DNA from 3 places in the Ancylobacter sp. FA202 genome. Region 1 is predicted to be linked to each of the others. Evidence: predicted binding sites of a transcription regulator. Region 1 holds the regulator's gene; each other region holds the start of a gene.
The links. The regulator LexA, encoded in region 1, represses DNA repair genes until DNA is damaged. The targets are predictions, from matches to a motif close to TGTTCNNNNTGTGTTCNG.
Positions count from the first base shown of each region.

Region 2: the regulator LexA is predicted to act here: its motif matches at 2,129-2,146, upstream of A3M1_RS0100975 (ATP-dependent helicase).
Region 3: the regulator LexA is predicted to act here: its motif matches at 5,806-5,823, upstream of A3M1_RS0111350 (DNA recombination protein RmuC).

Region 1 is NZ_KB904818.1:4,753,338-4,763,829, reverse strand. It holds gene gltA (citrate synthase) at 1-439, opposite strand, end outside; gene gltX (glutamate--tRNA ligase) at 675-2,111, opposite strand; gene A3M1_RS0122185 (ComEC/Rec2 family competence protein) at 2,294-4,678, shown strand; gene lexA (transcriptional repressor LexA) at 4,672-5,367, opposite strand; gene A3M1_RS0122175 (GntR family transcriptional regulator) at 5,593-6,306, opposite strand; gene hpxZ (oxalurate catabolism protein HpxZ) at 6,391-6,771, opposite strand; gene glp (gephyrin-like molybdotransferase Glp) at 6,829-8,049, opposite strand; gene moaC (cyclic pyranopterin monophosphate synthase MoaC) at 8,060-8,545, opposite strand; gene trpC (indole-3-glycerol phosphate synthase TrpC) at 8,549-9,364, opposite strand; gene trpD (anthranilate phosphoribosyltransferase) at 9,374-10,399, opposite strand; gene A3M1_RS0122145 (aminodeoxychorismate/anthranilate synthase component II) at 10,432-10,492, opposite strand, start outside.
Region 2 is NZ_KB904818.1:218,450-228,941, reverse strand. It holds gene A3M1_RS0100975 (ATP-dependent helicase) at 11-2,083, opposite strand; gene A3M1_RS0100970 (hypothetical protein) at 2,271-2,615, opposite strand; gene A3M1_RS0100965 (HdeA/HdeB family chaperone) at 2,929-3,228, opposite strand; gene A3M1_RS0100960 (alkylphosphonate utilization protein) at 3,309-3,614, opposite strand; gene ilvD (dihydroxy-acid dehydratase) at 3,738-5,570, opposite strand; gene A3M1_RS0100950 (hypothetical protein) at 5,658-5,966, opposite strand; gene A3M1_RS0100945 (hypothetical protein) at 6,301-6,630, opposite strand; gene A3M1_RS0100940 (hypothetical protein) at 6,687-6,917, opposite strand; gene A3M1_RS0100935 (hypothetical protein) at 7,108-7,407, opposite strand; tRNA gene A3M1_RS0100930 (tRNA-Ile) at 7,587-7,662, opposite strand; gene A3M1_RS0100925 (SIMPL domain-containing protein) at 8,033-8,767, shown strand; gene A3M1_RS0100920 (diacylglycerol kinase family protein) at 8,822-9,787, opposite strand; gene A3M1_RS0100915 (hypothetical protein) at 9,980-10,369, opposite strand; gene A3M1_RS0100910 (tetratricopeptide repeat protein) at 10,390-10,492, opposite strand, start outside.
Region 3 is NZ_KB904818.1:2,525,034-2,535,525, reverse strand. It holds gene A3M1_RS0111390 (DUF952 domain-containing protein) at 1-160, opposite strand, end outside; gene A3M1_RS0111385 (pyridoxal-dependent decarboxylase) at 196-1,611, opposite strand; gene A3M1_RS0111380 (helix-turn-helix transcriptional regulator) at 1,812-2,438, shown strand; gene A3M1_RS0111375 (YMGG-like glycine zipper-containing protein) at 2,498-2,755, opposite strand; gene A3M1_RS0111370 (peroxiredoxin) at 2,985-3,620, shown strand; gene A3M1_RS0111365 (GNAT family N-acetyltransferase) at 3,774-4,223, opposite strand; gene fmt (methionyl-tRNA formyltransferase) at 4,220-5,137, opposite strand; gene def (peptide deformylase) at 5,186-5,743, opposite strand; gene A3M1_RS0111350 (DNA recombination protein RmuC) at 5,854-7,077, shown strand; gene A3M1_RS0111345 (LysR family transcriptional regulator) at 7,172-8,074, shown strand; gene A3M1_RS25870 (DUF1328 domain-containing protein) at 8,162-8,335, shown strand; gene A3M1_RS0111335 (sigma-70 family RNA polymerase sigma factor) at 8,481-9,032, opposite strand; gene A3M1_RS0111330 (NepR family anti-sigma factor) at 9,029-9,262, opposite strand; gene A3M1_RS0111325 (response regulator) at 9,463-10,266, shown strand; gene A3M1_RS0111320 (sensor histidine kinase) at 10,277-10,492, shown strand, end outside.

The DNA.
Region 1 (10,492 bases):
GCGCGCCGACCGAGGCCACCAGAACGGACATGGGGTGCGCGTCGCGACGGAAGCCGTGGAAGAAGCGGCTCATCTGCTCATGCACCATGGTGTGGCGCGTGACGCGGTAGTCGAAATCGGCCTTCTGGGCGGCCGTTGGCAGTTCGCCGTAGAGGAGAAGGTAGCAGGTTTCGAGGAAGTCGCTCTCGGCCAGCTGTTCGATGGGGTAGCCGCGATAGAGCAGGACGCCCTCGTCGCCGTCGATATAGGTGATCTGGCTTTCACAGGAGGCGGTGGAGGTGAAGCCGGGATCGTAGGTGAACTTGCCAGTCTGGCTGTAGAGCTTGGCGATGTCGATGACATCCGGCCCTATCGTGCCGTTCAGGATCGGAAGCTCCCAGCTTTCATCGCCAATGGTGAGCGTGGCGGATTTTGGCGCGTTGCTTTGGCTGGCGTCCATGCGGGGTCTCCCTGAACCTTGAGAACCGGATCTGAAACGGATCGCGTCTTTTGCGGGGGCCGCGCCTGCCTTGCGGCAATGTGCAGCGGAGACGGGGGATGTCCCACGGCGGCCCATGGTCAAAGTCGTAGCGGTTTCGACCCGCCCTCGCAAGCGCAGCGAAACCGCTCCCGCATTGCGGCCGGGAGCCGGGCAGACGCCTGTTCCGGCGGGCCCGGCTACCTCAGGGAAGGCATTACGCTGGCGCAGCGGCGCCTGTCTGGTCGGCGATGCGGGCGAGCGATTCCTCCCGGCCCAGCACCGTGAGAACGTCAAAGATACCGGGCGAGGTGGTCTTGCCGGTCACGGCCGCGCGCAGTGGTTGGGCCAGCATGCCGAGCTTAACCCCTTGCGCCTCAGCCACCGCTCGCACCGCCGCCTCGGTCTCGGCAGCGTTCCATTCGCTCACCGCCGCGAGCTGTCCGGCAGCGGCCGCCAGCAGCCGGCGAGCGTCCTCCGTGAGCAGTGCCTGCGCCTTTTCTTCCAGGGGCAGCGGGCGCGTCCGCCAGATATAGGCTGAGTTTTCAATGAGTTCGAGCAGGGTCTTGGCGCGCTCCTTCAGTCCCGGCATGGCGGTGAGCAGCTGGGCGCGGCGCTCCGGCGTCAGCGCGGCGGCGATTGTGGCGCCGTCGGGAATATGCGGGAGCAGGGCGTCGATGGCCTCGATCAGCTCGGCGTCGGGGGTCGAGCGGATATACAGGCCGTTGATGTTCTCCAGCTTGGCGAAGTCGAAGCGCGCCGCCGAGCGGCCGACCCGGTCGAGGTCGAACAGGCGGGTCATCTCCTCGGTGGAGAAGATCTCCTGGTCGCCATGGCTCCAGCCGAGGCGGACGAGGTAGTTGCGCAGCGCGGCGGGCAGGTAGCCCATGGCCCGATACGCATCGACGCCGAGCGCACCATGCCGCTTGGAGAGCTTCGCCCCGTCCGGCCCATGGATCAGCGGGATGTGCGCCATCTTCGGCACCCCCCAGCCTAGCGCATGGTAGATCTGCGTCTGACGCGCAGCATTGGTGAGGTGATCGTCGCCTCGGATGATGTGGGTGACGTTCATGTCGTGGTCGTCCACCACCACCGAGAGCATATAGGTCGGGGTGCCATCGGAACGCAGCAGGACGAGGTCGTCGAGGTCCTTGTTGGGAATCACCACCCGGCCCTGCACGAGGTCGTCGATGACGGTCTCGCCCTCGGTCGGCGCCTTCAGGCGGAACACCGGCTTGCGGTCGGCCGGCGCGTCCGCCGGGTCGCGGTCGCGCCAGCGCCCGTCATAGCGCGGTGGGCGGCCCTCTTTGCGGGCGGTCTCGCGCATCTCCTCCAACTCCGCCGCGCTGGCGTAGCAGGGATAGGCGCGGCCGGCGGCGATCATCTGCTCCACCGCCTCGCGGTGCCTTTCGGCCCGGGCGAACTGGTAGATCACCTCGCCGGACCAGTCGATGCCGAGCCATTTCAGCCCGTCGATGATGGCGTCGATCGCCTCCGGGGTGGAGCGCTGGCGGTCGGTGTCCTCGATGCGCAGCAGCATCGTGCCGCCCTTGGCGCGGGCATAGAGCCAGTTGAACAGCGCGGTGCGGGCGCCGCCAATGTGCAGGAAGCCGGTGGGCGAGGGGGCGAAGCGGGTAACGACGGTCTCGGACATATCTCTTCCGTCTGCGCCGGAGGGACGGCGGCGAAGCATGGCGGGCGCGGAGCGTGCGTGTACCATAGGAGTACGATGCGGGAAAAGCGGGCCTTCCGCCGGGGCTGGACCGCAACGGGCCGCGCGCCGCGTGACAAGGCAGCAGGACAGGGCAGCGAAACACGCGCAAGGGGCATCGGGGGATGCACGAGCCGCCGCAGCTGGGGCCGGGAGACGCGCCGCGTCGGCGCGCGCGGGCGGCTGTGCTCGGCGCGGGGCGGGCGAGGCGGCACCCGAACGACTGGCGCCTGCCGCAACTGTCTCTGGCGGGGCTCTGGCACGGCGCGGCGACGGCGCTGGCGCGCGAGCTCGACGACCGGCGCGGCTTCCTGTTCCTGCCGATCGGCTTTTCCGCCGGCGCCGCGCTCTATTTCGCCGCGCCGCAGGAGCCCCTGCCCTATGCCGGCTTTGTGCCGGCCCTCGCCTTTGCCGGCCTTGCTGTGGCGGCGCGGGCGCGGCCCCTCGCCTTCCATCTGCTGGCGCTGCTCGCCGTCATCGCCGCCGGTTTCGCGGTGGCGGCGCTGCAGGTGCAGCTGATGGCGCATCCGGTGCTGGGCCGAACGCTGAACGCGGTTGAGCTGCGCGGCTATGTCGAGGCGGCCGAGCTTCGCCCGCGCGGCAGCCGCATCACCCTCGCCGTCACCGGCATGGAGCGCGCCGGGGTGGAAATGCCGAGGCGGGTGCGCGTCACCCTCGCCGGTCGGCAGCCGCCGGCGGTGGGCAGCCATGTGACACTGCGCGCCACGCTCGGCCCCCCGCCGGGGCCGTCCTATCCCGGCGGCTTCGATTTCGGGCGGGCGATCTGGCTGGATGGCATCGGTGCCACCGGATATGCGCTCGGCCGGCCGCAGCTGAGCCCCGCAGCTGTCGCGCCGCCGCCGGGGCTGGCGCTGACCACCTGGCTCGACGGCACGCGGCACGCCATCGCCGCACGCATCCGCGCGGCGCTGCCGGGGGAGGAGGGGGGCGTCGCGGTCGCGCTCGTTACCGGGCTGCGGGACGCGGTGCCGGAATCGATCGAGGAAAGTATGCGGATCTCCGGACTGTCGCATGTGCTGTCGATTTCCGGCCTGCACATGGCGCTGGTGGCGAGTACCGTGTTCTTCCTGGCGCGGGCGCTGCTGGCGCTGGTGGCGGATCTCGCGCTCTACCGGCCGATCAAGGCCTGGGCGGCGCTGCCGGCCATGCTGTCCGCCAGCTTCTACCTGCTGCTCTCCGGCGCCGAGGTGCCGACCCAGCGCGCCTATGTGATGACGTTGCTGGTCCTGGCCGGCATCGTGCTCGGCCGGCCGGCACTGACCTTGCGGACGCTGGCGGTGGCGGCGCTGGTGCTGCTCATAGTGTCGCCCCGGGCGGTGCTCGATCCGGGGGCGCAGATGTCGTTCGCCGCCACGCTCGGGCTGATCGCGGCCTATGAGCGTTTCGGCTTCCTCATCACCCTTCCCTCCGAGAAGGCCGGCCGCTGGCTCGGGCTGCCGGGGCGCTATATCGCGGCACTGGTGCTGGCGTCGCTGGCGGCAGGTCTGGCGACAGCACCCTATGCCGCCTATCACTTTCAGCGCCTGGCGCCGCTGAGCCTGCTGGCCAATCTCGGCGCCATGCCGGTCGTGTCGTTCGTCGTCATGCCGGCGGGGCTCGCCGGCTCGATCCTGATGCCGTTTGGCTGGGACGATCCGGCCTGGCGGCTGATGGGCTGGGGCCTCGCCCGCATGCGGGACATCTCCGATCTGGTCGCGGCGCTGCCCGGCGCCGATCGCGGCGTGCCAGCCATGCCGATGGCCAGCCTGGTGCTGATCAGCCTCGGATTGATGGTGCTGTGCCTCGCGCGCACAAGGCTGGTTGGTCTCGCGCCGCTGCTGGCGCTCGCCGGCATCGCCACGGCGGCGACGGCGCCGCGTCCCGACCTGCTGGTCGATGCCGAGGCGCGCACGGTGGCGGTGCGTGGCAGGGATGGCACTCTCGCCTTCATGGGCGACCGCGACACCGGAATCGGCGGGCGCTTTGCGGTTGAGCAGTGGTTGAGCGCGGACGGGCAGCGGGCGCGCTTCGGCGCGAGTGACCTGACCGCCGCCGCGGCCTGCGATCCGCTTGGTTGCACGCTTCCCCTGCCGGATGGGCGGCTGGTGGCGGTGTCGCGCGACCGAGATTCGCTGGAAGATGATTGCCGCCTGGCGGCTGTGCTGGTGACGCCCTACGCGCCGCCTCTCGACTGCGCGGCGACGGTGATCCACCGCGACGTGCGCACGGCCATCGGCGGAGTCGCCGGCACACTGATGCCGGATGGCAGCCTTGCTCTCGCCAGCGCGCGCCCGGCGCAGGGAACGCGGCCCTGGGAGCCGAAAGTCCCATCTCCGCCACCTCCAGAGCCGGAGCGCGGCGGGGATGCCCGCGGCTCGCCTCCGAGTAAAAACGCAACCAAGCCGGCCGCTACGTCGCCGCCTGCCATCTCTGGCCCCGCCCAGGCGATCGACGCGCCGCTTTTCTCCTCGTCCGAGATAGAGCCGGCTGCCGCCGACGATCCTCAGTAGCGGCGGAACAGCCCGACCAGCTTGCCCTGGATGCGAACCCTATCCGGGCCGAAAATGCGTGTCTCATAGGCCGGGTTGGCGGCCTCAAGCGCCACTGAGGCGCCCTTGCGGCGCAGGCGCTTGAGTGTGGCTTCCTCGTCATCGATCAGCGCGACGACGATCTCGCCGGTGATGGCGGCGTCGCATTTGCGGATCAGCGCCAGATCGCCATCGAGAATGCCGGCCTCGATCATCGAATCGCCGCGCACTTCCAGCGCGTAATGTTCGCCGCCCGACAGCATTTCCGGTGGCATGCCGATGGTGTGGTCGCGCGACTGGATGGCGGAAATCGGCGTGCCGGCGGCGATACGGCCCATGACCGGGATCGATACGACGCGGCGGTCGCCATCGTCGTCCGACGCGGGGCGCACCTTGCCGAGATTGCCCTCGATGACATTGGGGGAGAAGCTGCGGACAGGCTTCGCGGGCTGCGCGTCCTCCGGCAGGCGGACAACTTCCAGCGCGCGCGCCCGGTTTGGCAGGCGGCGGATGAAGCCGCGCTCTTCCAATGCGGTGATCAGCCGGTGGATGCCAGACTTCGAGCGCAGGTCCAGCGCCTCCTTCATTTCCTCGAACGAAGGCGGCACGCCGTCCTGCTGGAGGCGTTCATTGATGAACAGAAGCAGCTCATGCTGTTTGCGGGTGAGCATCAAGAGAACCCCGTCTGCCGGCCGATGCCGAAACGAAACAAATCACGAACAAAGACTAGCCGTTCTTATTGTGTTCCACAATGGGTAAAGGGAGCCTAAACGCCCGCCGGCCCGCCACAATCACGCTGGCGATGGCGAATGGTGGACGCCGGGAGCGGCGGGCGGGCGGCCAAGGCGGCGCAATGTGCCGCCGTTGCGGTAGGCCAGCCAGGTCGCAGAGCGCGGTCAAAGCGTCTGGGCGTATTGCTCATAGGCGTCGTGCACGATGGCGATATGGTCGCGCATGGCTGTGGCGGCGCCGTCGCGATCGCCGCGCAGGATGGCGGTGGTCACCCGGTCATGTTCGGCATGCGAGAGCGCCAGCCGCCCCAGCGCGCGGAACTGGGCTCGGCGGAAAGGCGAGAGCCGGCGGCGCGTGCCCAGCGTCAGCTCGATCAGATAGTCATTATGGCTGCCGGCATAGATCGAGGTGTGGAACTGTTCATTGGCCTCGCGATAGGCCGCAAAGTCGCCCAGTCGCATGAGTTCGCCCATGCCGAAATGCAGACGCTCCAGCTGCTGCCGCTCCGGCGGCGTCATATTGAGCGCACTAATTCCGGCGCAGAGCGCTTCCAGCTCGGCCATCACCTCGAACATGTTCTGCAGCCGCGCGACGCTCGGGCGCGCCACCACGGCGCCGCGATGCGGGCGGGCATCCACCAGGCCCGAGGCGGCCAGCTCGCGCAGCGCTTCGCGCACGGGGGTGCGCGACACGCCGAAGCGGGAGGCGAGGGCGGTCTCGTCCAGTGCCGTGCCGGGCGGCAGCGCACCGCGGGTAATCTCGTCGGCCAATTGCATGCGCAACTCCTCGGCCCGCGTCACGCGCAAGGGGCGAGCGCCATTGGTGCGGGCGCCGGTGGTTGGCCGATCAAGGGGCAGGCGGACGGGCAGCACCGACATGAGCAAACACACGACAGACAGAAGCGCCCGAACGCCGGGCGACCACTGGCATCTTTAGCCGTCGCACCGGGCTTCACCAAGAGCTCAGAGGGGATCGTCGATCACGCTGACATGCGCGGCGGCGACCTTCCAGCCCTGCGGGGTCCGCATCCATGTCTGCATCTGCCGGCCGATGCGACCCGCCGCACGCCGAAACAAGGTGGAGGCTACCGCCATGTCGCGGCCATAGGTGGTGATGACCGTGCCTTCCAGCGTGCGCTCCAGCCCGGCGGGTGAGCGGGCGGCGCGAAAGGCACGGATGGCCTCGATGCCATAGAGATTCTCACCGCCGCCATAGCGGATCGTGCGGGCATCGTCCCAGAACAGCGCGTCGAGCGCGGCGACATCATTGCCGACCAGCGCCCGCTCATAACGCTCGAAGGCGGCGCGGACCTCGGCCACCACTTCGGGAAGATCGATGTCCATGCGCGGCCCCTCATCTCGCTGGCGAAGGCCTGAGCACACAGGCGCGCGGTGGCGGCGTCAATCCTCCAGCCGCAGAATCTCGCACATCTCACCGGCTTCGGCCGCCGGGGCATGCGGGCGGCGGACGAGAAGAATGTCGGCGCGGGCGAGGTTGCGCAGCATGGAACTGTCCTGTACCGGCAGCGCCCGCACCAGCGGCACGCCGTCGGTATGGCCGACGATTTCCGCCCGCTGGAAATCCATGCGCTGCTCGTTCGCCTTCACATCGGCCGCGAGGCGGGCGGGCACGAGTTCGGGATGGGCCGGCACCGCAAGCCCCTGCAGCGCCTTGATGAGCGGCACCAGGAACAGCAGCGCGCAGACATGGGCCGAAACGGGGTTGCCGGGAAGCCCGAGCACCTGCGTCTGCGTCGCGGCGGCGCGGCCGAACATCAGCGGCTTGCCGGGACGGAGCGCGATCTTGTGGACCGCCAGCGCGACGCCCTGCGCGGTGAGAGCGGGGGCGATCAGGTCATGGTCGCCGACCGAGGCACCGCCCGTCGTCACCAGCACGTCGAAGCCGCCATCGAGGGCGGCGCGCACGCCCGCCTGGGTCGCCTCCATCGTGTCGGGCAGAATGCCGAGATCCGTCACCTCGGCCCCGGTGGCGAGGGCCAGCGCAGCGACCGAATAGAGATTGGAGACGATGACCTGATGCGGGTTTGCCCCCGCGCCCGGGCGCACCAGCTCGTCGCCGGTGGAGAGCAGGGCGACGCGCGGCCGGCGCGCCACGCTTACCGTGTCGACATCGCCAGCCGCGACCAATGCGAGGTCGCGCGCCCGCAGGCGGTGGCCTTGCGGCAGCAGCGTCTCGCCGGCGGCGAAGTCGCCACCCGCGCGGCGGATGTGCCGGCCTTGTGTCGCCGCCTCGGTGAGGGTGATGGCGTTGCCCTCGCGGCGGGTGTCTTCCTGGATGATGATGGCGTCGGCACCCTCGGGCAGCACCGCGCCGGTGAAGATGCGGACCGTGGTGCCGGGCTCGACGCGGCCGACAAAGGGGCGACCGGCGGCGGATTCGCCAATGAGTTCAAGGGTGGTAGGCACGCTCGACACGTCCAGTGCCCGCACGGCGTAGCCGTCCATGGCGGAAACGTCGGCACCCGGCGTGGTGCGGCGGGCGAGCACCGGGGCGGCGAGAACCCGGCCGGCAGCCTCAGCCAGCCCGACTGGTTCGGCACCGAGCGGCGCGGCGGTGGAGAGGAGGAGGGCCAGCGCCTCCTCAACCGGCATCAGCGCCATGGTTCTCTCCTCAATCCGCCTGCCAATGCCCTGATCGGCCGCCATTTTTTTCGAGCAGCCGGACGTTGCCGATCCGCATGCCGCGATCGACCGCTTTCGCCATGTCGTAAATGGTGAGGCAGGCGACGGTGACGGCTGTCAGGGCTTCCATCTCGACCCCGGTCTGGCCGCTGGTGCGGACAGTGGCGTGGACGATGAGGCCAGTGAGAGCAGGGTGGGGCGTGATGTCGACCGCGACTTTGGACAGCAGCAGCGCATGGCAGAGCGGGATCAGATCATGGGTGCGCTTGGCCGCCATGATGCCGGCGAGCCGGGCGGTGCCGATCACATCGCCCTTCTTGGCGTTGCCGGAAAGGATGAGATCGAGCGTCTCCGGCCGCATCGTCACCTCGCCTGCGGCGACCGCCACGCGGTCGGTCACGGCCTTGTCGGCGACATCCACCATGTTGGCCGCGCCGGCGGCGTCAAGATGGGTCAGGCGGGGTTCGTCGCTCATCGCTCAGCCGGCCGCGCGGGCGGGGACGGAAGGGGCGAGCAGGGCGCGCGTCGCCGCCGCCACGTCGGGCTGGCGCATCAGGCTTTCGCCGACAAGAATGCAGTTGATGCTCACCTGCGCCAGCCGGGCGATATCATCCGGCGTGAAGATGCCGCTTTCGCCGACGATCACCCGGTCCGACGGAATGCGTGGGGCGAGCCGCTCGGAGGTTTCCAGCGTCACCTCGAAATTGCGCAGGTTGCGATTGTTGATGCCGACCAGCCGCGCCGGCAGCTTCAACGCGCGGTCGAGCTCGGCATCGTCATGCACCTCGACCAACGCGTCCATGCCGAGGCCATGGGCGGTCTGGACAAGGTCGAGCGCCAGCGCATCGTCGACGCAGGCCATGATGACGAGGATGCAGTCCGCGCCCCAGCTGCGCGCCTCGAAAACCTGGTAGGTGTCGTAAAGGAAATCCTTGCGCAGCGCGGGCAGGGCGCAGGCGGCGCGGGCGGCAACGAGGAATTCCGGCGCGCCGTGGAAGGAGGGGCTGTCGGTGAGCACCGAGAGGCACGCCGCGCCGCCTTCTTCATACGCCCGGGCCAGCGAAGGCGGGTCGAAATCGGCGCGGATCAGTCCCTTGGAGGGGCTGGCTTTCTTGATCTCGGCGATCAGCGCCGTGTGGCCTGCCGCGATCTTCGCCTCAATGGCCCGCAGGAAGCCGCGTGCCGCCGGCTGCGCCTCGGCCTCGGCCCGCACGCCAGCCAAAGGGCGCTCGCGCTTGGCGGTGGCGATCTCCTCGCGCTTATAGGCGCCGATCTTTTCCAGAATGTCGGCCATGCCGCGCTCCTATTCTGCCGCCGCAACAGCGGAGGCGGCGACCAGCCGGTCGAGTGCCGCCGCCGCATGGCCACCCGCCAGGCTGGCGCGGGCCAGCTCCAGCCCGGCGCCGAGCTCGTCCACCTTGCCAGCCACTACAAGCGCGGCGGCGGCGTTGAGCAAAGCGACATCGGCATAGGCGCTCGGCTCGCCATTGAGCACGGCGCGCAGCGCCAGCGCATTGGCGGCGCCGTCGCCGCCCTTCAGCGCTTCCGGCGTGGCGCGGGTGAGGCCGAACGTCTCCGGCGCGATCTCGAAGCTGCGAATGGCGCCGTCCTTCAATTCGGCGACATGGGTCGGGCCTGTCGTGGTGATCTCGTCGAGGCCGTCGGAGCCGTGGACCACCCAGGCGCGGGTCGAGCCGAGCGTGCGCAGCACCTCGGCGATGGGCTCGACCCAGCCGCGGGCAAACACGCCGACCATCTGTCGGGTCACGCCGGCCGGGTTCGACAGCGGGCCGATCAGGTTAAAGATGGTGCGCGTGCCCATTTCAACCCGGGTCGGGCCGACATGCTTCATCGCCGGGTGATGGGCGGGAGCGAACATGAAGCCGATGCCGGCCTCGCTGATGCAACGGGAGATGGCGGCTGGCGACAGGTCGATGGTGACGCCCAGCGCCATCAGTACGTCGGCGGCGCCTGATTTGGAGGAGAGCGCGCGATTGCCGTGCTTGGCCACCGGCACGCCCGCGCCGGCGACGATGAAGGCGGCGCAGGTGGAGATGTTGTAGGAGCCGGAGGCATCGCCCCCGGTGCCGACCACGTCCACCGCGTCGGCCGGCGCGTCCACCCGCAGCATCTTGGCGCGCATGGTGGAGACGGCGCCGGCGATCTCGTCGATCGCCTCGCCGCGCACCCGAAGCGCCATGAGGATGGCGCCAATCTGCGAGGGGGTCGCCTCGCCCGACATCATCACGTCGAAGGCGGCGGCAGCTTCCGCCCGCGTCAGCGTGGTGCCGGTCGCCAGCTTGCCGATGATGGGCTTGAGGTTGTCCATATGGCCCTGCGTCCCCGCCTGTTGTGCCGCGCTCACGCCGCCCGGGTCCGGCCGGGGCCGGCATTCCAGGCGCGCGCGAGATCGAGGAAGTTC
Region 2 (10,492 bases), 4.5 Mb from region 1:
AAACAGCCCCTTACTTCCACATCGCCCGCATCCGCGCGCCGATATCGACGGCGGCGCGCGGCTCGCCTTGGCGGCCGGTGGCGTCGGCCTGCGCGGGTGGCCAACTGGCCATGGCGAAGCGGCCGAGGATGGTGGGCGGGATGAAGCGGGTGCGGGCGGCATAGACATGGCGGTCGCCGCGCGCGGCCTGCCCGTGGGTGAAGAAACGCTGCGGCAGCATCAGATGCAGGCTGTCCTTCGCCCGCGTCATCGCGACATAGAGCAGGCGCCGCTCCTCCTCGATCTCCTCGCGCGTGCCAGTGCCGAGATCGCTGGGGATGCAGCCATCCACCGCGTTGAGCACGAACACCGATTTCCATTCCTGCCCCTTGGCGGAATGGATGGTGGAGAGGATGAGATAATCCTCGTCGCGGTGCGGCGGCCCGGCCTCGGCGCTGGTAGCGTCCGGCGGGTCGAGCGTCAATTCGGTGAGGAAGCGGGCGCGGGAGGGGTAGCTCGCGGCGATCTGCGCGAGTTGCACGAGGTCGGCCTGCCGGCTGCCGGCATCCTCGTGCAGCCGCTCCAGCAGTGGCTCGTACCAGGCACGCACTAGGTCGAGCTCGCCCGGCCAGCCCGCGCTGTTCGCCTTCAGCTCACGGGCCATGGCGAGGAAGGAAGGCCATTCCTTTTCCGCGCGGGCCGGGGGCGTCACCGCCTCCAGCGCCGGCACCAACGTGCCGGCGGCATCGACCGCGTCGAGAATGCGCCCGGCGGTGGCGGGACCGAGGCCGGAGAGCAGGCGCAGCACGCGGAAGCCCGCCACCCGGTCGCGCGGATTCTCGACGAAGCGCAGCACGCCGAGCACGTCTTTCACATGGGCGGAATCGAGGAACTTCAGCCCGCCGAACTTCACGAAGGGAATGTTGCGGCGGGTCAGCTCCACCTCCAGCGGCCCGCTGTGATGAGCGGCGCGGAACAGCACCGCCTGCTGCTTGAGGACGATGCCGTCCTCGCGGTTCTCCAGCACGCGGGAGGCGATGAAATTGGCCTGTTCGATCTCGTCGCGCACGCTCACCAGCACCGGGCGCTCGCCGGCGGCGCGCTCGGACCAGAGATTCTTGGCGTAGCGCTCGCTGGCGAAATCGATCACCGCATTGGCGGCGGCGAGGATCGGCTGGGTGGAGCGGTAATTCTGCTCCAGCATGATGGTATCGGCACGGGGCGTGAAATGGCCGGGGAAATCGAGAATGTTGCGGACCGTGGCGGCGCGGAAGGAATAGATCGACTGCGCGTCGTCGCCGACCACGGTCAGACCGCGCCCGTCCGGCTTGAGACCCAGCAGGATCGAGGACTGAAGCTTGTTGGTGTCCTGATATTCGTCGATCAGCACATGGTCGAACCGGCTGGCCACCGTGGCGGCCAGCGCCGGCTCGCCCATCATCTGCGCCCAATAGAGCAGCAAATCGTCGTAATCGAGCACGTTTTGGCGCTGCTTTGCTTCGACATAGGCGCAGAAGATCGCCTTCAGCTCCCCGCTCCACCCGGCGCACCACGGGAAGGCGCGGCCGATCACCTCCTCCAGCTTCTGCTCGGCGTTCACCGCGCGGGAATAGATGGCGATGAGCGTACCCTTGGTGGGAAAGCGCTTCTCGGTCTTCGAGAAGCCGAGCTCATGGCGGATGAGGTTGATGAGGTCGGCGCTGTCCTCACGGTCGTGGATGGTGAAGTTCGGGTCGAGGCCGATATCCAGCGCATGGTCGCGCAGCAGGCGGGCGCCGATGCCGTGGAAGGTGCCGGCCCAGTTCAGCCCCTCGGTCAGTGCCCTGGCGTCGGGGCCCAGCACCTTTGCGGCGATGCGCTCGACGCGGCGCGCCATCTCCGCTGCCGCCCGGCGCGAGAAGGTGAGCAGCAGGATGCGGCGCGGATCGGCCTTGTTGACGATGAGATGGGCGACGCGATGGGCGAGGGTGTCGGTCTTGCCCGAGCCGGCCCCGGCAATGACGAGCAGCGGCCCGCCAATCACCTCGCCGATACCGGCGATGCCATGTTCAACCGCGCGCCGCTGCTGCGGGTTGAGCCGGTCGAGATAGGCGGCGGGGAGCATGGGCGGACGAATCTCCGGGTGGGGAACCTCCTGCCCAGAGAGCACGTTTCGCGTTTTGTTCCAATCGCACCGCACGTGGAGGGGCGGTAGGAACAGGGGTCGCCATGCCTCTCAGCCCCTCTTCCGAAACGAAAAAGGCCGCCCCGGGGAGAGGCGGCCTTTCCAGTAAAGCAACGGTTGCGCGCGATCAGCAGGGGGTCTGCTGGCTGGTGCAGTCGCGGTTGGAACTGGTGTCGTCCGGCCGGTCGGCATTGGCCGGGGCGGTCGCGCCGGCATCCGTGCCCATGGTGCCGGAGGTGGTGTTGCGACCTTCCGACGAGTTCATGCCCGAGCCCGCAGCGGGGTTCATGCCGCCGGCAGTGCTGTCGGTGGTGCCCGAATTGCCCGTCGCCGAGCCGCCAGTGTTGCCCGAGTCTGAAGCGCCAGCGCTCGACGATGAGCCGCCCGTGCCGGAGCTCTGGGCGAAAGCCGGGGCGCTGAGAGCAAGCATCGCGGCGAGAACGGCCGCCGAAGTCGTCTTGACGTTAATCATAGGATATCCTCCGGTTTGTGTGAGGAATAATCCTGAAGATTACGTATGGTTCCGAGATAAGTTATGTTATCTCTGCCTTAAATTGCTACCACTCGACTGCAAAATGGTAGTCATTATGCGTCTGTTGCACCAGATATTACCGGTGATACATGAAAATAACACCGGCAAAGGCGCCGGGACGGGGTCTCGTCGCGAGGCGTTTTTACGCCAGAGGAAAGCCAGCGCCGACCAGCCCGCGCCGCAGGCTGATCGGACAAAGTGTCGTCGATACTAAAGTGAGGGCGTCCCGCGACGGCCCGCCCCCGCGAGCGCCTCAGTTGTCGAACATCTCGTCGGCGGCGGTGATGAGGCCGATCGTGGGATTGGCGGCGCAATATTCGCCGAGCTTGCCGGCATTCTCGACGAATTTGTCGGTGTCGATGACAGGCGGCGCGTCGACATCCTTGTAATAGGCGTCGAGCCAGGCCAGCGTCAGCATGATCTCGGTCTTGTCACTCTCCAGGAACTGCGCGCAGGTCGTGGTGGAGAGGTCGATCTTATCCGCCAGAGCGGCGTGGGGCAGGCCTGCGGCGGCAGCGCCGGCAAGGGCGAAGGAGAGGACAAGCTTTCTCATGGATCAACCTGCGGGGGGTGAGCGGTGGCACGCCGAAAGCTACCATGCCACCACGCCGCGCGCCACGCGGCCCCGCCCTCTCAGCCGCGCTTGCGCACGAATTCGGTGCGCAGGACCAGGCCCTTGATGCCCTCGAAGCGGCAGTCGATTTCCTCCGGATTATCGGTGAGGCGGATGGTCTTGATCACCGTGCCCTGCTTCAGCGTCTGGCCGGCGCCCTTCACCTTCAGGTCCTTGATGAGGACGACGGAATCACCGTCCACCAGCACGGTGCCGGAGGCATCGCGCACTTCCGGCGCGGCGGTGGCGGCCGCTTTCATTTCCGAGGCCGGGCGCCATTCGCCGGTGGCTTCGTCATAGACATAGGCGTCGTCTTCGTCGGCCATGCGGGCCTCCATGGGTCGTCTTCAAAGGATCGAAGCGAAGAAGGCGGAGCCCGCGGCCCCGCCTCCTGTGCTGTTGCGGCTGACAGCCGGCGCGGTTGGCGCGGCCATCGGGTCATTGCCCGCTCAGGGAATCTGCCGCACGGCGCCCTTGGCGGCGCTGGTGGCGAGCGCGGCATAGGCCTTGAGCGCGGTGGTGACGTTGCGCTTGCGCGGTTCGGCCGGAACCCAGCCCTTGGCCTGCTGCTCCTCGCGGCGGGCGGCGAGTTCGGCCTCGTCCACCGCGAGGTGGATCCGCCGGTTGGGGATGTCGATCTCGATCACATCGCCCTCGCGCACCAGCCCGATCGTGCCGCCTTCCGCCGCTTCCGGCGAAACATGGCCGATCGAAAGGCCCGAGGAGCCGCCGGAGAAGCGGCCATCGGTGATGAGCGCGCATTCCTTGCCGAGGCCCTTCGACTTCAAATAGCTGGTCGGGTACAGCATTTCCTGCATGCCCGGCCCGCCGCGCGGACCCTCATAGCGGATGAGCACGATCTGGCCCGGCTTCACCCGGTTGCCGAGAATGCCGGAGACGGCGTCGTCCTGGCTCTCGAACACACGGGCGGTGCCGGTGAACTTCAGGATGCTCTCGTCGACGCCGGCCGTCTTCACGATGCAGCCATCCTCGGCAAGGTTCCCGTAGAGCACGGCGAGGCCGCCATCGCGGGAGAAGGCGTGCTCCAGGTCGCGGATCACGCCCTTTTCGCGGTCGAGGTCGATTTCGTCATAGCGGGCGGCCTGGCTGAAGGCGACCTGGGTCGGCACCCCGCCCGGCGCGGCGCGGAAGAACTCGTGCACCGCCTCGCTTGCGTTGCGCTTTACATCCCAGTGCTCCAGTGCCGCGCCGAGCGAGGTGGCGTGGATGGAGCCGACCGAGGTGTCGAGCAGGCCGGCCCGGTCGAGCTCACCCAGAATGCCCATGATGCCGCCGGCGCGGTGGACGTCTTCCACATGCACATCAGGCACCGCCGGGGCGACCTTGCACAGCACCGGCACGCGGCGCGAGAGCCGGTCGATATCGGCCATGGTGAAGGGCACCTCGCCCTCATGGGCGGCGGCGAGCAGATGCAGCACGGTGTTGGTAGAGCCGCCCATGGCGATGTCGAGCGTCATCGCGTTCTCGAAGGCGGCGAAGCTCGCCACCGAGCGCGGCAGGATGCTGGCATCGTCCTGCTCGTAATAGCGGCGGGCGAGATCGACGATGGTGTGGCCGGCCTCGACGAACAGCCGCTTGCGGTCGGCATGCGTCGCCAGCGTCGAGCCATTGCCCGGAAGAGCGAGGCCGAGCGCCTCGGTGAGGCAATTCATCGAATTGGCGGTGAACATGCCCGAGCAGGAGCCGCAGGTCGGGCAGGCCGAGCGCTCGATGACGGCGACGTCTTCCTCGGACACTCGGTCGTCGGCGGCGGCGACCATGGCGTCGACCAGGTCGAGCGCCTTGGTCTTGCCGTTCAGCACCACCTTGCCGGCCTCCATCGGGCCGCCGGAGACGAACACGGTCGGGATGTTGAGGCGCAGCGACGCCATCAGCATGCCGGGGGTGATCTTGTCGCAATTGGAGATGCAGACCATGGCGTCGGCGCAGTGCGCGTTGACCATGTACTCCACGCTGTCGGCGATCAGTTCGCGCGAGGGCAGCGAATAGAGCATGCCATCATGGCCCATGGCGATGCCGTCATCGACCGCGATGGTGTTGAATTCCTTAGCGACGCCGCCCGCCGCCTCGATCTCCCGCGCCACCAGCTGGCCGAGGTCCTTCAAATGGACATGGCCGGGCACGAACTGGGTGAAGGAGTTGACCACGGCGATGATCGGCTTGCCGAAATCGCCGTCCTTCATGCCGGTGGCGCGCCAGAGGCCGCGCGCGCCGGCCATGTTGCGCCCATGGGTGGTCGTGCGGGAACGATAGGCGGGCATGGAATTCCTCCAAACTCTTTGCCGCGCTTATGCCCCCCGTCGGCGTATCGCGCAACCGTTTAGGAGGTGCGGAACCCCGGCATGGCCTCAACGCCAGCGAAAGCGCCGCTCGCGGCAGAGCTGGCCGACGAGGCATTGGGGATTGTCCCGCGTGGCGATCCAGGCCGGCTTGGAGCGCTGGGACTGGCAATAGCCGGCATCGGTGACGAAACGGTCATAGAGGTTCGGCCCGGTGCCGATGACCACCGCCCCCTCGCGCTGCACCAGCGCCCGCGCCTGCGCGCAGCTCATGGTGAGCGAGTTGGGCATGGACTGCGCGGCGGCGGGCAGGGAAAGACCGAAAAGGGCGGCAAAAGCTGCCGCCAGCCAGGCGGAGGTGACGGAAGGGGTATGCATTATCGGGCCTCGTCGTTTCTCTCTCCATGGGCGGAGCGTCGCCCTCGAAATGACGCCGGGGTGCCGAAGGTCAAGTGCCGCCGCTGGCGGAGGCGATCACACGCGCGCGCGCCGCCGTGCGGGCACTGACGCGGCGTCGCGGATCGTGGCCTTGCGTGCCCCAAAAGGAAAGGGAGGGGGAGACGCTCGTCTCTCCTCCTCCCATCGGTCCTGGAAGCGCGGCTACCCCTGCATCCAGAGACGGTCGCAGGGGCACGATCAGCCTGCCGCGCCCTATTTGAGAAGGAAGGCTGTGCCGGGTTGGGACTCAGGCCGCAGCCCAGCGCCGGACGTCCTAGCGACGCCCAGAGGCCAAATAGGCGATCAGCCCAATCGTCAACAGGCCGGCGATCGCGATGGCCGGATGCCGGCGGACCTGCGCCGCCACTTCGTCGGCCGCGTGCCGGGCGTGGCCGCCGGCTTCCTCCAGCAGGTCGGCACCACCATGCGCGGCATAATCCAAAGCCGCGCCGGCCCGTGCAGCGCCCTGACGCGCGTAGCGGCTGGCGTAGCGTCGGACACTGTCGCCTCCCTGGCTGGCAAGCGATCCGGTCAGCTTCGCCACGTCGCGGCGGAGGACATCGAGATCGCGCGAGAGGGTGGCGAGGTCGGTAGAGGTGGCCATGATTTTGCTCCTTCGTGATGAAGGGGAAACGCGGTACTGACGACCGGGTTCCGCCGTCAGGACGCATGCCGAGCAGGCATGGACGGCAGCGGCACGGCATCGACCTCTACCACGTCAACGACCAGCCGGCGGACCTGCGGACAGCCGGCCATGACGCCCCAGCCATGCACCAGCACCGCAGCTTCGTCGTAGTCGGGAACCACCGGCTGCAGCTTCATGGCCAGACGTCCCTGCTGCCGATCGAACGAAAGGCTGGAGGAGTCGATGTCGAATTTATGCGCGAGCATGGAGCGACCTCCCGTTGCAACAATCGTTAACAATTGGTGAACGAGATTGTTCCCGGCGAAGGCGGGCGACGTTCGGCCGGCGGACTGCGGGACCTGACGACGGCGTGGCGGATCAGGACGGTTGTCTCTGCGACATTGGCGGCGGGAGAGCCGGCAAACCTCGCAATCAATGGCCGGCCATGACTTTCATCTATTGCGTCTTTCCATCGATCGCGACGCGCGTCGTGCGGGCGTTCTCAAATTCGCACACAGCGGATCGCAATTCATCGTTGCGTATGAAGGCGCCCTGAACCTTGCCGTTCTGCGCGTCGCCGGTAACCGTCATCGCGGAGACCTCGCCAGCACTGAGATCGTGGCCTGTCGCGGTTTCAAGGTGGCTCTCGCATTTCAACCTAGCGGTTGTGGCGGGGGCATCGCCGCGCATGACCCACAGGCCGCCGATACCGGCACCGATAATGACGAGAGCTTTCAGGCCCGGATAGAGTTTCATGATGCCTCCTGAAAATCACTCGCTCTGCGCCGGGCGTTGCCCGCGCCGCAGGTCGCTCCCGTTGGCGAGAGCATCACAGGATGTGATGATGGAAGCTTGTGGGAAGCTTGTCGGGACGCGGCCGCACCTGAACCCGCGCGAAGCGCGGCAGGCGAAAATTCGGCACGTCGTTGAAATAATGGTGGGCCCGGTAGGACTCGAACCTACAACCAGACCGTTATGAGCGGTCGGCTCTAACCATTGAGCTACAGGCCCGGCCGGCGGTGCTGTGGAGCGGCGCGGGCGGTGGAAACTAGCAAAGCGATGCGCCCGCGCCAACTGCGTCGCGGTGGCCATCCACCTTGGCGTGAGGGAAGGGAGCGCTCCGGCGGGAAAGACGTGCGCTCGGGTCCGTTTCGGGGCTCGGGGCTCTGGGCTTGGCGCGACCGCCGCAACGCGGCCCTGCGACGTTGCGCAGCGCGGCTTGCAGCGCGGCCGCGACCCATCCCGGTGCGGCTGACGGCGTCGCCGCCGCAATCCCGCCGCCTTCGCGCGGTGCTCTGGCGTGCCGCACCGTCAGTGCGTCAGCTCAGGGACATGCCGGCCGACCGACGCCTGTCCCGGCAGTTTCAAGGAAGTGAAAGACATGAAGTTTCTCCGCGCCACCGCCTGCGCTGCCTTTCTCGGTGCCGCCGGGCTCGTCGCCAGCCTGTCGCCGCTCGCCGCGCAGGACCTCGCCCCCAACGCCCGGCGGGCGACGCTCTCGGTCTCCGGCGAAGGCCTGGCCAGCGCGGTGCCCGACATGGCGACGCTGACCTCTGGCGTGGTGAGTGAGGGCAAGACGGCGCGCGAGGCGCTCGACGCCAATTCCGCCGCCGTGGCGACGATGATCGAGGCGATCAAGGCGGCGGGCGTCGAACCGCGTGACATCTCCACATCAGGCTTCTCGGTGCAGCCGCAATACGCACCGCAGAAGAAGGAGGGCGACCCGCTTCGCATCGCCTCCTATCAGGTGAACAATGCCGTCACGGTGCGGCTGCGCGATCTCGGCAAGCTCGGCGATCTGCTGGACCAGCTTGTGACCAACGGCGCCAACCAGATAAGCGGCATCGCCTTTGACATCGCCGATCCCGCCAAGCTGGAAGACACCGCTCGGGCCGAGGCGGTGAAAGAGGCGCGCCACCAGGCCGAGATCATCGCCCAGGCTGCCGGGGTGCGGCTGGTGCGGGTGGTGTCGATCGCCAGCGACGCCGGCCCCCGGCCGATGCCGCGCATGATGATGGCGGCGCGGGCGGAGAAGATGGATTCGGTGCCGGTGGAGGCCGGCGAGACGCAGGTGCGCGCCGGCGTCACCGTGGTCTATGAGATCGAGCCGCTCTGAGGAAGAAGGCGGGCCTGCGGGCGCCGACCGAGGCGGAAACTCGGCAAAAGGGGCTCACGGCCGGGCCGTCTCGGGCGCCGCGCCGGAGGCCTCCGCCGTTGCCTCCGCCAGGGTCGCCGGCTCGCCCGGCGCGGCGGGCGGTATCAGCAGCTTGAGCCCGCGCGGTACGATGGCATAGGTGAGCGGCATGTCCTCGCGGCCGAGTTCGCCATCGGTCGAGACCCAGGCACGGGCACGATTGGCGCGGCGCAGCACGATTTCACGGCCGGTCAGGCTGATGATACCGGGATTGTCGCGCCAATTATCCGTCACCATGTCGGCCCCGGCCTTCAGCAGGGCGAGCCCGCCGCGATCCTCAGCGACGGTGAGTTCGAGCACGCCCTCGTCGAGCCGGCTGCGCCGCCAGCCTGGGCCGGTGAAGCGGTTGACCGACAGCAGCGCGGCAAAAGCCTGGAAATGGTGCGGCGTGCCATCCACTGTCACGTCGAGGTCGAAGCGGCCACTGCGGCGCAGCGCATAGACGGCGGCGATCGCAACGGCGAGAAAGCGCCAGAGTTTCCAGCGCCGGGCAGTTTCGCGGGCGCGGGCCATCTGGCTGAAGAAGCCCATGCCGGAAATGGTGTGGAAGCGCCGCCCATTCAGCGTCGCCAGGTCGATCTCCGCCACTTTCGCCTCGCTGAGGGCGAGGAGCGCCGCGTCGAGCTCGCGCGGCATGCCGATATCGGTAGCCAGCAAATTGAGCGTGCCGAGCGGCAGAATGCCGAGCGTCTTGCCGGAACCCTCAAGGCTCTGCACCGCCAGGCTCACGCTGCCGTCGCCGCCGCCGACGATGACGGTGTCGTGCTCGCCCGTGCCGGAGGCGCGGATCGCCTGCACCAGCTCCTTGCCGCGCAGCAGCTTCACCTCGACGCTCCGCCCGCCGCCGTCGAGCCCGTCGGCGATGTGCCGGCGCACCTCCTCGGCATTGCGGTCCAGCAGCGTGCCGGCATTAGCGTTCAGGAGGACGAGGAGCTGGGCCATGGGGGAACCGGATTCGGGGAGCCACGCGATACTCCCCTGCAATCGCGGCGGTGCAAAGACGTTCCCTTAACGGAAGCATGAAGTTTGCGCATCTGCGAGGGGAGGGCCGGATTCCGGCGAAAAAAGCCGCCCCGGCGAAAAAAGGCCGCCCCGGTTTACGCCGGGGCGGCCTTCGTGCAGGCTTAGGTTGGGTCAGCCGCCGACGAGATCGCGGCACAGGGCGACGATGCCGGAATCATAGGCGCGCGGCTCGGACAGGACACCGGTGCAGCGCAGCTTCTTGGCCGCCATGTCGGAGCTGCCGGCTCCCGTCCCCGCGCCGGTGCCGCCGGCTGAGGGGCCGCCCGGGGTGCCAGGTCCGCCGGGCGAACCAGGTTCGCCAGGATTCCCGCCGCCGCCACCGCCAATGCCGATGCCGATGCCAATGGCGGCTGTGTTCTCGCCGCCGACATCAACGTCGGCGCTGGCACGCAGGCCACGCGGGCCGCCCAGACGGGCGCGGCTCTCCACATCCACGGCCTGCGCACCGCCGATGGTGGCGCTGTTGTTGCTGTTCAGGCCGCGCGGGCCGAGGGCGCTCACCCGCAAGGCCCCCCGGAAGGCTATGACTTATTTGTGATTGGTCGGCGGCGGCTCAGGGAGAGCCCAAAGAGCCGGCCCAGGGCCGAAAGCGGTGTTTGCACCCGACGTCCGACCGGAGGGATA
Region 3 (10,492 bases), 2.2 Mb from region 1:
GCTTCGCGGCGGTCTCTGCCACCTGGCCGGCGGTGGAGAAATGGATGAAACCATCAGCCACATCCACCCGCGCGCCCTCGAACCGTCCGGCGCTCTCGGCCGCCTGCCAGAGCGTGCGCGGCGCGATCTTGTAGATGAGGCTTGCCTGCGCCGCCGCCATGTCCAACTCCCCGCGCGTTTCCGTCGGGGTCCGTCCTACAGGGCCCCGGCCGCACTGGCAACGCGGCGCCAGGCGTCGATGATCGCCTGCGCGGAGAGGCGGATATCGTCATCGGTGGTGGAAAAGCCGATCACCGAGAGCCGCAGGATCCAGCGCCCCCGCCAGGAAGCCCCGGCGGCGAAGCAGGTGCCCTCCTCCTGCACCGCCGCGATGGTGGCGCGGGTGAGCGCATCGCCCTCGGCCGCGTCCGCCGCGCCGCCGAAGCGCACCGCCACCTGGTTCAGCACCACCTCGTTCAGCACCGTGATGCCCGGCTCGGCCGCGAGAAGGCCGGCCAGAAGCCGCGCCTGCGCGCAATGGCGTTCCACCAGGACGGCGATGCCGTTGCGGCCGAAATGGCGCAGCAGCGCCCAGCTGGCAAAGCCGCGCGCGCGGCGCGACAGCTCCGGCACATAATGCGAGGGGTCGCGCTCATGCTCGCTCACCGGCGGCAGATAGCTCGCCGCGATCGTCATCGCCCGGCGATGGGCGTCGGCGTCGCGCACGATGGCATAGCCGCAATCGAACGGCGTCTGCAGCCATTTGTGCCCGTCCGTGGCCCAGGAATCGGCGGCCTCCACGCCAGCGGCGAGGTGCGCCCGCGCCGGGCAGGCGCGCGCCCACAGGCCGAAGGCGCCATCCACATGCACCCACCCCGCCCGCGCCTGGGCCAGCGGCACGATCCGCTGATGCGCGTCGGTGGCGCCACTATGGATGTGCCCGGCCTGCGTCACCACGATCAGCGGCGCGCCCTCGGGCACGTCGCGCGCCAGTCTCTCCCCGAAGGCATCCGGCTCCATGACGCCCTGCGCGTCGGCCGGCACGCGGATCAGGCTCGCCTTGCCGAAGCCGAGATAGTGCAGGGCGGAGAACACGCTGGCATGCGCCTCCTCGCCGATCAGCACCCGCACCGGCGGGGCGCCGAACAGGCCCTGCGCCTCCACATCCCACCCCGCCCGCGCCAGCACCTCGCCGCGCGCGGCGGCGAGGGCGACGAAGCTCGCCATGGTGGCGCCGGTGACGAAACCGACCGAGCTTTCCGCCGGCAGGCGCAGCAGCTCCAGCAGCCAGCGCGCCGCCACCGTCTCGGCAGCGGCGGCGGCGGGCGCGGCGAAATGATTGGCTGTGTTCTGGCCCCAGGCTGACGTCAGCCAATCCGCCGCGACGCCGACGGGATGCGAATTGCCGATGACCCAGCCGAAGAAGCGCGGCCCGGTGGCGGCGTGCAGGCCCGGCTCGGCCCGCGCCACCAGTGCCGCCAGCACGTCCGGTGCCGCCTCGCCCTCCTCCGGCAGCGCGTCGTCGAAGGCGGCGACGCAGTCGGCATAGCTTGCCTCGGCGCGCTGGTGCGCCGGCTGCGCCGTGCGATAGGCGATGGCCCGGCGCGCCGCCGCCAGCAGAAGCGCTTCCATGTCGTCGCGTGGCGCGTCGTCGTTTGGCGCGTCGTCTCGTGTCATCCCGGCCCCTGCCCTGAAGGGCGGCCATCCTAGGCAGCGCGCGCGCCCTGTCCAGCGCCGGGCGCCGGAGGCACGGCGCGCGCGGCAAAACGGCTGGACAGCGGCGGAAATAGGGTATAATTCCTAGATAACAGATAAAATTCTGGACGCGACTCATGCTCAGCCACGCGCATATCTGGCGCGCCCTGGACACGCTGGCGGAGCGGCTGGGCCTCAGCGCCTCGGCCCTCGCCCGCCGCGCCGGGCTGGACGCCACCACCTTCAACCGTTCCAAGCGCGAGGCGCCGGACGGGCGGCCGCGCTGGCCCTCCACCGAGAGCATCGCCAAGGTGCTGGCGGCCACCGGCACCAGCCTCGACGAGTTCATGGCGCTGATGGACGGCGCGGGCAGCGGGCGCCGCGCCATCCCGCTGATCGGTTTCGCGCAGGCGGGCGAAGGCGGCTTTTTCGACGATGCCGGCTTCCCGGTCGGCGGCGCCTGGGACGAGATCGCCTTTCCCAATGTCGGCGACGAACACGCCTATGCCTTGGAGATTTCAGGCGATTCCATGCTGCCGCTGTACCGCGACGGCGATATTGTGGTGGTCTCGCCGGCGGCGCCGATCCGGCGCGGCGACCGGGTGGTGGTGAAGACCCGCGAGGGCGAGGTGCTGGCCAAGGAGCTGAAGCGCCAGACCGCCAAGACGGTGGAGCTGCGCTCGCTCAACCCGGAGCATTCCGACCGTCTGCTGCAGGACGGCGAGATCGCCTGGATCGCCCGGGTACTCTGGGCCAGCCAATAGCCACGCACGAAAACGGCCCCGCTGGGGGGCCGCCTCTCGAAACCGTCTGTCGCCTGCGATCAGCAGCGCACCGCCACGCGGCGGCCATAGCGGTCATAGGCGTAGCAGTCACCGGGCGAGGTCGCCGCGCCGATGATCGCGCCGGTGCCGGCACCCACGCCCGCGCCAATGGCCGCGCCAGTGCCGCCGCCGGCGATGCCGCCGATCACCGCACCCGTGCCGCCGCCGATCAGCGCGCCGCCGGCCGCGCGGCGTTCCGTGGTGGTGCAGGCGGCGATGCTGAGCGTGGCCAGCGAAAGCACAACGATCTTGAGCATGATCCAACTCCTTTTGAGCATGCCGGACCTGCCCAGCAGATCGCGACGGCCATTGCCTGATGACGACAGCGCCCCGCGCCACCGCGTCGGCTGCGGCGGAGCGCCCGAGGGGTAACGTGCTCTGCGCCTGCCAGTTCCACTGTCGTGGAAGAGGAGTAGGATCGCGCTTCCAAAACGCCGCCACGCCGATTATGCTACAAAAATAATAGATTTCTCACGGGAGTTCGTCATGACCATCCGCCTTGGGGACGTCGTTCCCGATTTCACCGCCGAGACCACCGAGGGCCCGATCCGCTTTCATGAATGGCTGGGCGATTCCTGGGGCGTGCTGTTCTCGCACCCGAAGAACTTCACCCCGGTCTGCACCACCGAGCTCGGGCAGGTGGCGCGGCTGAAGCCGGAATTCGACCGCCGCCATGTGAAGGTGATCGGCCTCTCGGTCGATCCGCTCGACGCGCATGAGAAATGGGCGGAAGACATCGCCGAGACGCAGGGCTACGCCCCGAATTTCCCGCTGATCGCCGATCCCGACCGCACCGTCTCCGGCCTCTACGACATGATCCACCCCAACGCCTCCGACACGATGACGGTGCGCTCGGTCTTCGTCGTCGGGCCCGACAAGAAGCTGAAGCTCTCCCTCACCTATCCCGCCAGCGCCGGGCGCAATTTCGACGAGATATTGCGGGTGATCGATTCGCTCCAGCTCACCGCCCAGCACGCCGTGGCGACGCCGGCGAACTGGAAGGACGGCGAGGACGTGATCATCGTCCCCTCGGTCAGCGACGAGGCGGCGAAGGAGAAGTTTCCCGGCGGCTGGAAGACGCTGAAGCCCTATCTGCGCCTGGTGCCGCAGCCGGGCAAGTGAGGGCGCGGCCCACCGCCCCGCAAAACGAAGGCGTCATCCCGGCCGGCGCGAAGCGCAGAGCCGGGATCGCTCGCCAATGTCAGGCGATCCCGAACCACGCGATCCCGGATCGGCCTTGCGGCCGTCCGGGATGACGCAATCCGGAGGCGCCCCTCAGGGCGCCAGCGGCTTGCGGTACTGGATGAAGCCGGTGCGCTCGGCCACGCCATTATAGAGCCGCTGCGCCGTCAGATTGGTCTCGTGGGTCAGCCAGTAGACCTTCGGGCTGCCCTTCGCCGTTGCATCAGCGGCAACATGCTCGATCAGCCGGCGGCCGAGGCCCTGCCCCCGCTGGCTGGCGTCCACATACAGATCGTTGAGGTAGCACACCTCGCCCACCGTCCAGGTCGAGCGGTGAAACAGCCAGTGCGCCAGCCCGACCGCCTGCCCGCCGGCGTCAAACGCCAGCGCGCCGTGCACCGGCTCGGCCGGGTCGAGAAGCCGCTGCCACGTCGTCTGCGTCACTTCCGCCGGCAGCGTCGCCTCATAGAAGACGAGATAGGCCTGCCAGAGCGGCAGCCAGTGCGCGTGATCGTCGGCCGTGAGAGCGCGTATGTCCGTCATGTCACCACCATGCCCGCGGCGAGATCGCTGCCGCGCAAAAATTCGTCCGCCGCCATCGCCCGGCTGCCGGCCTTCTGCACCTCGACCAGCCGCACCGCGCCATCTCCGCAGGCGATGGTGAGCGCCCCGTCCAGCAGCGTGCCGGGCGCGCCAACACCCTCGACCAGCGTCGAGCGCAGCACCTTCACCCGCGTGCCGGCGAGATCAAACCACGCGCCGGGGAAGGGCGAAAGGCCGCGAATATGGTCGTGCACCGCCTGCGCCGGCCTTGCCCAGTCGATGCGGGTCTCGCCCTTGTCGATCTTGGCGGCATAGGTCACGCCCTCGGTCGGCTGCGGCGTGAAGGAGAGCGCCCCGCGCTCCAGCGCCGCCAGCGCCCGGCCCATCAGGTCGCCACCGACGATCATCAGCCGGTCATGCAGTTCGCCCGCCGTCATGTCAGGCCCGATGGCGACGCGCTCGACGAGCCCAACCGGCCCGGTGTCGAGCCCGGCCTCCATCTTCATCACGGCGACGCCGGTCTCGGCGTCCCCGGCCATGATGGCGCGCTGGATCGGCGCGGCGCCGCGCCAGCGCGGCAGCAGCGAGGCGTGGAGGTTGAGGCAGCCCAGCGCCGGCAGGTCGAGAATGGCCTGCGGCAGGAGGCGGCCATAGGCGACAACCACAGCGGCCTCCGCCTCATGCGCGGCGAAGGTCTCAGTCGCTTCGTCCGTGCGCAATGTCGATGGGGTCAGCACCGGAATGCCCAGCCGCTCGGCGGCGCGGTGCACCGGTGAGGGCACCAGATCGAGCCCGCGCCGCCCGGCCGGCGCCGGGGCGCGCGTATAGGCCGCCACCACCTCGTGGCCGGCGCCGACAATCTCGACCAGGGTGGAGACGGCGAAATCGGGCGTGCCCATGAAGACGATGCGCATGTGGCTCCCCGCAAGGCTATGGAAACGAGGCGTCGCGAGCGGCGGGGGTCAGTCCCCGGTCCGCTCCTTCTTCGCCAGCTTGGTGAACCTGGTGATCACCCGGTCGCGCTTGAGCTTGGAGATATGGTCGATGAACAGAACGCCGTTGAGATGGTCGATCTCGTGCTGCACGCAGGTGGCGAGCAGGCCATCGGCGTCGATTTCCTGGGTCTCGCCATTGAGGTCCATATAGCGGACCCGCACGCTGGCCGGGCGTTCGACATCGGCGTAATATTCCGGGATCGACAGGCAGCCCTCGGAATAGACCGACAATTCCGGCGACGCGGCGATGATCTCCGGGTTGATCAGCGCCAGCGGGTGCTTTTCGCGCTCGGCCTCCTCGTCGTCGGCGCCTTCGGCCCTGGCTTCGCGCGGGCCGACATCGACGGTGACGATGCGCTCGGGAATGCCGACCTGGATCGCCGCCAGCCCGATGCCGGGCGCGTCATACATGGTCTCGAACATGTCCTCGACGATCGCGCGCACGCGCGCATCCACCCGAACGATGGGATCGGAGAGCTGGCGCAGGCGGGTATCGGGGAGGATCACGAGCGGGCGTATCGACATGCCGTCCAGATAATCGCTGGCCGGGCTTCGGTCAACGGAACGAATGCACGGTTAGGGGGGGATGTTCACTCTACGTTCGCGTGCCGTGTCGAATCTGCTAGAAGCGGATCATGGATCAGGTTCTGTTCGTCATCGGCGCGCAGCCCGTGACGCTGGCGCAGCTGGTGGCCGGCGCGGGCGCGCTCGCCTTCCTGCTGCTGGTGGCGGTGCTGCGCGCGGTCTCCCGCAGCGCCCGGCAGAACGCCGCCGAGGCGGACGAGCAGGCGCGCCGGGCCGACGAGCTGGAAATGCGGCTGGTGGAACTCGCCCGCACCCAGGCGGAAACGGTGGGGCGGGTGCAGTCCATGGCCGAAGTTCTGGCGCACCGGCAGGGCGAACTCGCCCGCGCCGTGGCCGAGCGGCTCGACGCCTCCTCGCACCGCATGGGCGAGAGCCTGGCGCGCGCCAGCGAGGCGACGCATGAAAACCTCGCCCGGCTCAATGACCGTCTTGCCATCGTGGACCAGGCGCGGGCCAGCCTTGGCGAACTCTCGGGGCAGGTGATGAGCCTGCGCGAAACCCTGTCCAACAAGCAGGCGCGCGGCGCCTTTGGCGAGGGCCGGCTGCAGGCGATCATCGCCGACGCGCTGCCGCGCGACAGCTTCGCCTTCCAGCACACGCTGGGCAATGGCAAGCGCGCCGATTGCGCGATCTTCCTGCCCGGCGACAGGCGCCCGCTGCTGGTCGATTCCAAATTTCCGCTGGAGGCGATCACCGCCTTTCGCGAGGCACAGACGCCGGAGGCCCGCAAGCCGGCCGAAGCGCGGCTGAAGGGGGATGTCGGCCGGCATGTGAAGGACATTGCCGAACGCTACCTCATCAGCGGCGAGACGCAGGACGTGGCGCTGATGTTCGTGCCGTCGGAATCGGTCTATGGCGAATTGCACGAGCATTTCGACGACATTATCCAGCAGGCCTTCCGCGCCCGCGTCATCCTCGTCTCGCCCTCGCTGCTGATGCTGGCGGTGCAGGTGGTGCAGTCGATCTGCAAGGATGCCCGCATGCGCGAGCAGGCCGACCTCATCCGCGCCGAATGCGGCAAGCTGGTCGCCGATGTGGTGCGGCTGCGCGAGCGGGTCGGCAATCTGCAGCGGCATTTCGGCCAGATGAACGAGGATGTGGCGCAGGCGCTGACCTCCGCCGACAAGATCGCCAAGCGCGGCGAGCGGATCGAGCAGCTGGAATTCGAGGCCGACGGGCCGACAGGCGATGCCGGGCCGCGCGATGCTGGATTTGCGGAGCTGCTGCCGACCCCGCCGCTTTCCACATCTTCGTTACGCGGCGCGGCGGAATAGCGCGCCGTTCTTTAATCCGTCCAATTCGCAAGGACTGGCTTTTCTGATAGTTTGATAGAACGTTTCTATCGTTACGTCTGAGAAAGCCTCCCGCGTGATCGACCGTTTCGAACTTCTGCTCGCCCTCGCCAAGGAGCGCCATTTCGGCCGCGCTGCGGAATCCTGCGGCGTGACCCAACCCACCCTCTCGGCCGGCCTCAAGCAACTGGAGGAGCAGCTGGGCGTGCGCCTGGTCGAGCGCGGCTCGCGCTTCATCGGCTTCACCCCGGAAGGCGAGCGGGCGCTGCAATGGGCGCGCCGCGTCATCGGCGATGTGCGCGCCATGCGGCAGGAAATCGCCGGTATGCGCAAGGGGCTTTCCGGCCATCTGCGCATCGCCGCCATTCCCACCGCGATGCCGATGCTGTCGGAGCTGACCACGCCGTTCCACGCCAAGCATGCCGATGTGCGCTTCACCCTCATTTCCGCCTCCTCCAACGAGGTGCTGCGGCTGATCGAGAATCTGGAGGCCGATGCCGGCGTCACCTATCTCGACAATGACCCGCTCGGCCGGCTGAAGACGGTGCCGCTCTACAAGGAGGGGTATCGCTTCCTCACCTCGGTCGGCGCCCCGCTGGGCGACCGCGCCACGGTGACGTGGGAAGATGTCGCGCAGGTGCCGCTGTGCCTGCTCACCCCCGACATGCAGAACCGCCGCATCGTCGACAAGCAGCTGGCCGAGGCGGGCCACGCCACGATCGTCCCCATGCTGGAAGCCAATTCCACCATCGCCCTGCTCTCGCATGTGCGGACCGGCAAATGGGCGAGCGTGGTGGCCAACACGCTGGCGGATGTGTTCGCCTTTCCCGCCAGCATCCGCTCCATCCCGATCGAGGGGCCGGAGGTGCTGCACCAGATGGGCCTTGTCGTGCTCGACCGCGAGCCGATGACCCCCATCGTCACCGCCCTGCTCACCGAGGCCCGCGCCGTCGCCCCGGGACTGACCGAGCGGATCTGAGCCGCGGCCTCGCACGCGGGAACCCTGAGCCGTCTCATCGGTTGTCCCGCCATGCGGCCACGGCCGTATCGTGATGTGGAGGCTTACATGCTGGGTTGGGCGCTGACCTTTCTCGTGGTGGCTCTGATCGCCGCCGTTCTCGGCTTCGGCGGCATCGCCGGAACCGCCATCGAAATCGCCAAGATCATCTTTTTCGTCGCCATCATCCTGTTCCTGGTGTCGGCGGTGTTCGGTTTCATGCGACGCGGCCGCGCGCCCTAGATTGGCGCGTTGCCGAGTTGATGCAGAACGCAAAACGCCCCCGGCCGAAACCGGGGGCGTTCTCGCGTGGGGGAGCGCGAGTGGAACAGGCATGACTTTTGAGGGGATCGGTCGTCGGAAGAAGGTCAGCCGGCGTTGCGGCCGCTCAGGTGCGCTCGGCGGCAAGTACCGCCCGCGTGGTCTTGTCGGGGCCGAAATCGCTGGCATCGTCGAGCGCCAGCATTTCCCCAAGCCTCTTGCGCGCGCGGTTCACCCGGCTCTTGATCGTGCCCACCGCGCATTGGCAGATGTCGGCGGCTTCCTCATAGGAAAAGCCGGACGCACCCACCAGCACCAGCGCCTCGCGCTGGTCGGAAGGCAGCTGCTCGAGCGCGGCGCGGAAATCCTCGAAATCCAGATGGGTGTTCTGGTCGGGATTGCTGGTCAGCGTAGCGGCGAACGCACCATCGGAATCGGGCACCTCGCGCCGGCGCTTGCGGTATTCCGAGCGGAACAGGTTGCGCAGGATGGTGAACAGCCAGGCCGGCAGGTTGGTACCCGGCCGGAAGCTGGAAATATTGGCGAAGGCGCGCAGAAGCGTCTCCTGCACAAGGTCATCGGCGCGGTCGACGCTACCCGACAGCGATATGGCAAACGCGCGCAGATTGGGAATGGCGGCGATAATCTCGTCGCGCAATGTTGGATCGAACCTGCTCACTTCCGCCCTCCGCCCTCGCCGGACGTGGGGTCCGCCTTGTCGAGCTTGGAAAGCAGGTCCATGAACCGGTCCGGAACGCCCTGGCGCACCACATCGTCATACATGGCGCGCAAATGCTGACCGATCTTGGCCTGGATATCGCTGCCGAGGACGGTTCCCTTGCCGTCGCCGAGAGGAGAAGAGGGCCCATCCGCCATAGCGGACGCGCTCTCGGATTGATCGTCACTCATCAGTTTCTTTCCCGACATTGAGCCCCCGGAATGGTCGAGAGGAGTTGGCTCCGTCGCTACATACGCAGTCACAACGAGCCAGTTGCGAAACGGTTCCGGCAATTGTTGGCTCGGCGCATAAATTTTTCGCGTACTCCGGAACCGAACCGTCCATGATGCGTTATCAGGCGCTTCACACATGCAGCTTCGGGGAGACGCGAGTGAGCACTTCTCAACTTGTCGCGCAGCACCTGCCCTTTCTGCGCCGCTATGCGCGCGCACTCAGTGGCAGCCAATCGGCTGGCGACGCCTATGTCACGGCCATGCTCGAGACCCTTATCGCCGATCCCGGCACGCTCGACCGGACCGTGGATCCCCGCGTGGCGCTCTACAGTCTGCTCACCCGGCTGTGGGATTCGGTGGCCCTGAACGCGCAGGTGGACGCGGCCCCCGCCCCGCTGCAGGGCGAACGGCGGCTCGGTCACATCACGCCGGTGGTGCGGCAGGCCTTCCTTCTCGTATCCCTTGAAGGGTTCTCGGAGGAAGAGGCGGCCGGCATTCTTGAGATCGACGTGCCGACGCTGCGCAATCTGGTGGAGGATGCCGGGCGCGAACTGGCGGCTGAGATCGCCACCGACGTGCTCATCATCGAGGACGAGCCGTTCATCGCGCTCGATCTGGAAGGCCTCGTGGAAGGCCTCGGCCACCGCGTCACCGGCATCGCCCGCACCCATACCGAGGCGGTGGACCTGGCCCGCCGCAAGGCGCCCGGGCTCATCCTCGCCGATATCCAGCTGGCCGACGGCTCGTCCGGCCTCGATGCGGTGAACGAGCTGATCGAGAAGACCGAGGTTCCGGTCATCTTCATCACAGCCTATCCCGAGCGCTTCCTCACCGGCATTCGCCCCGAGCCGGCCTTCCTGATCGCCAAGCCCTTCCAGCCGTCGACCGTCGCCGCCGTGATCAGCCAGGCGCTGTTCTTCGAGCGACGCGCCCGCCCGCGGGAGCAGCGCGCCACCGCCTGAGCGCAGATAAATGCCCCTGCCTGACATCGCTTTCGTCGACAACGCGGCACGCTGGATCACGGTCCTGTCGTCGCTAGCGATATTCGTGGGGCTCGTGCGCCTGCTGCATGTGCGCCGCAATCTCTCCCTGCGCACACGGCTCCTGGGTCTGCTGCTGGCGACCCTGGTGCTGATGTTCGGCCTGCTGTCGCTGCTCGTCATCTTCGACACCGGCGACACCTTCCCG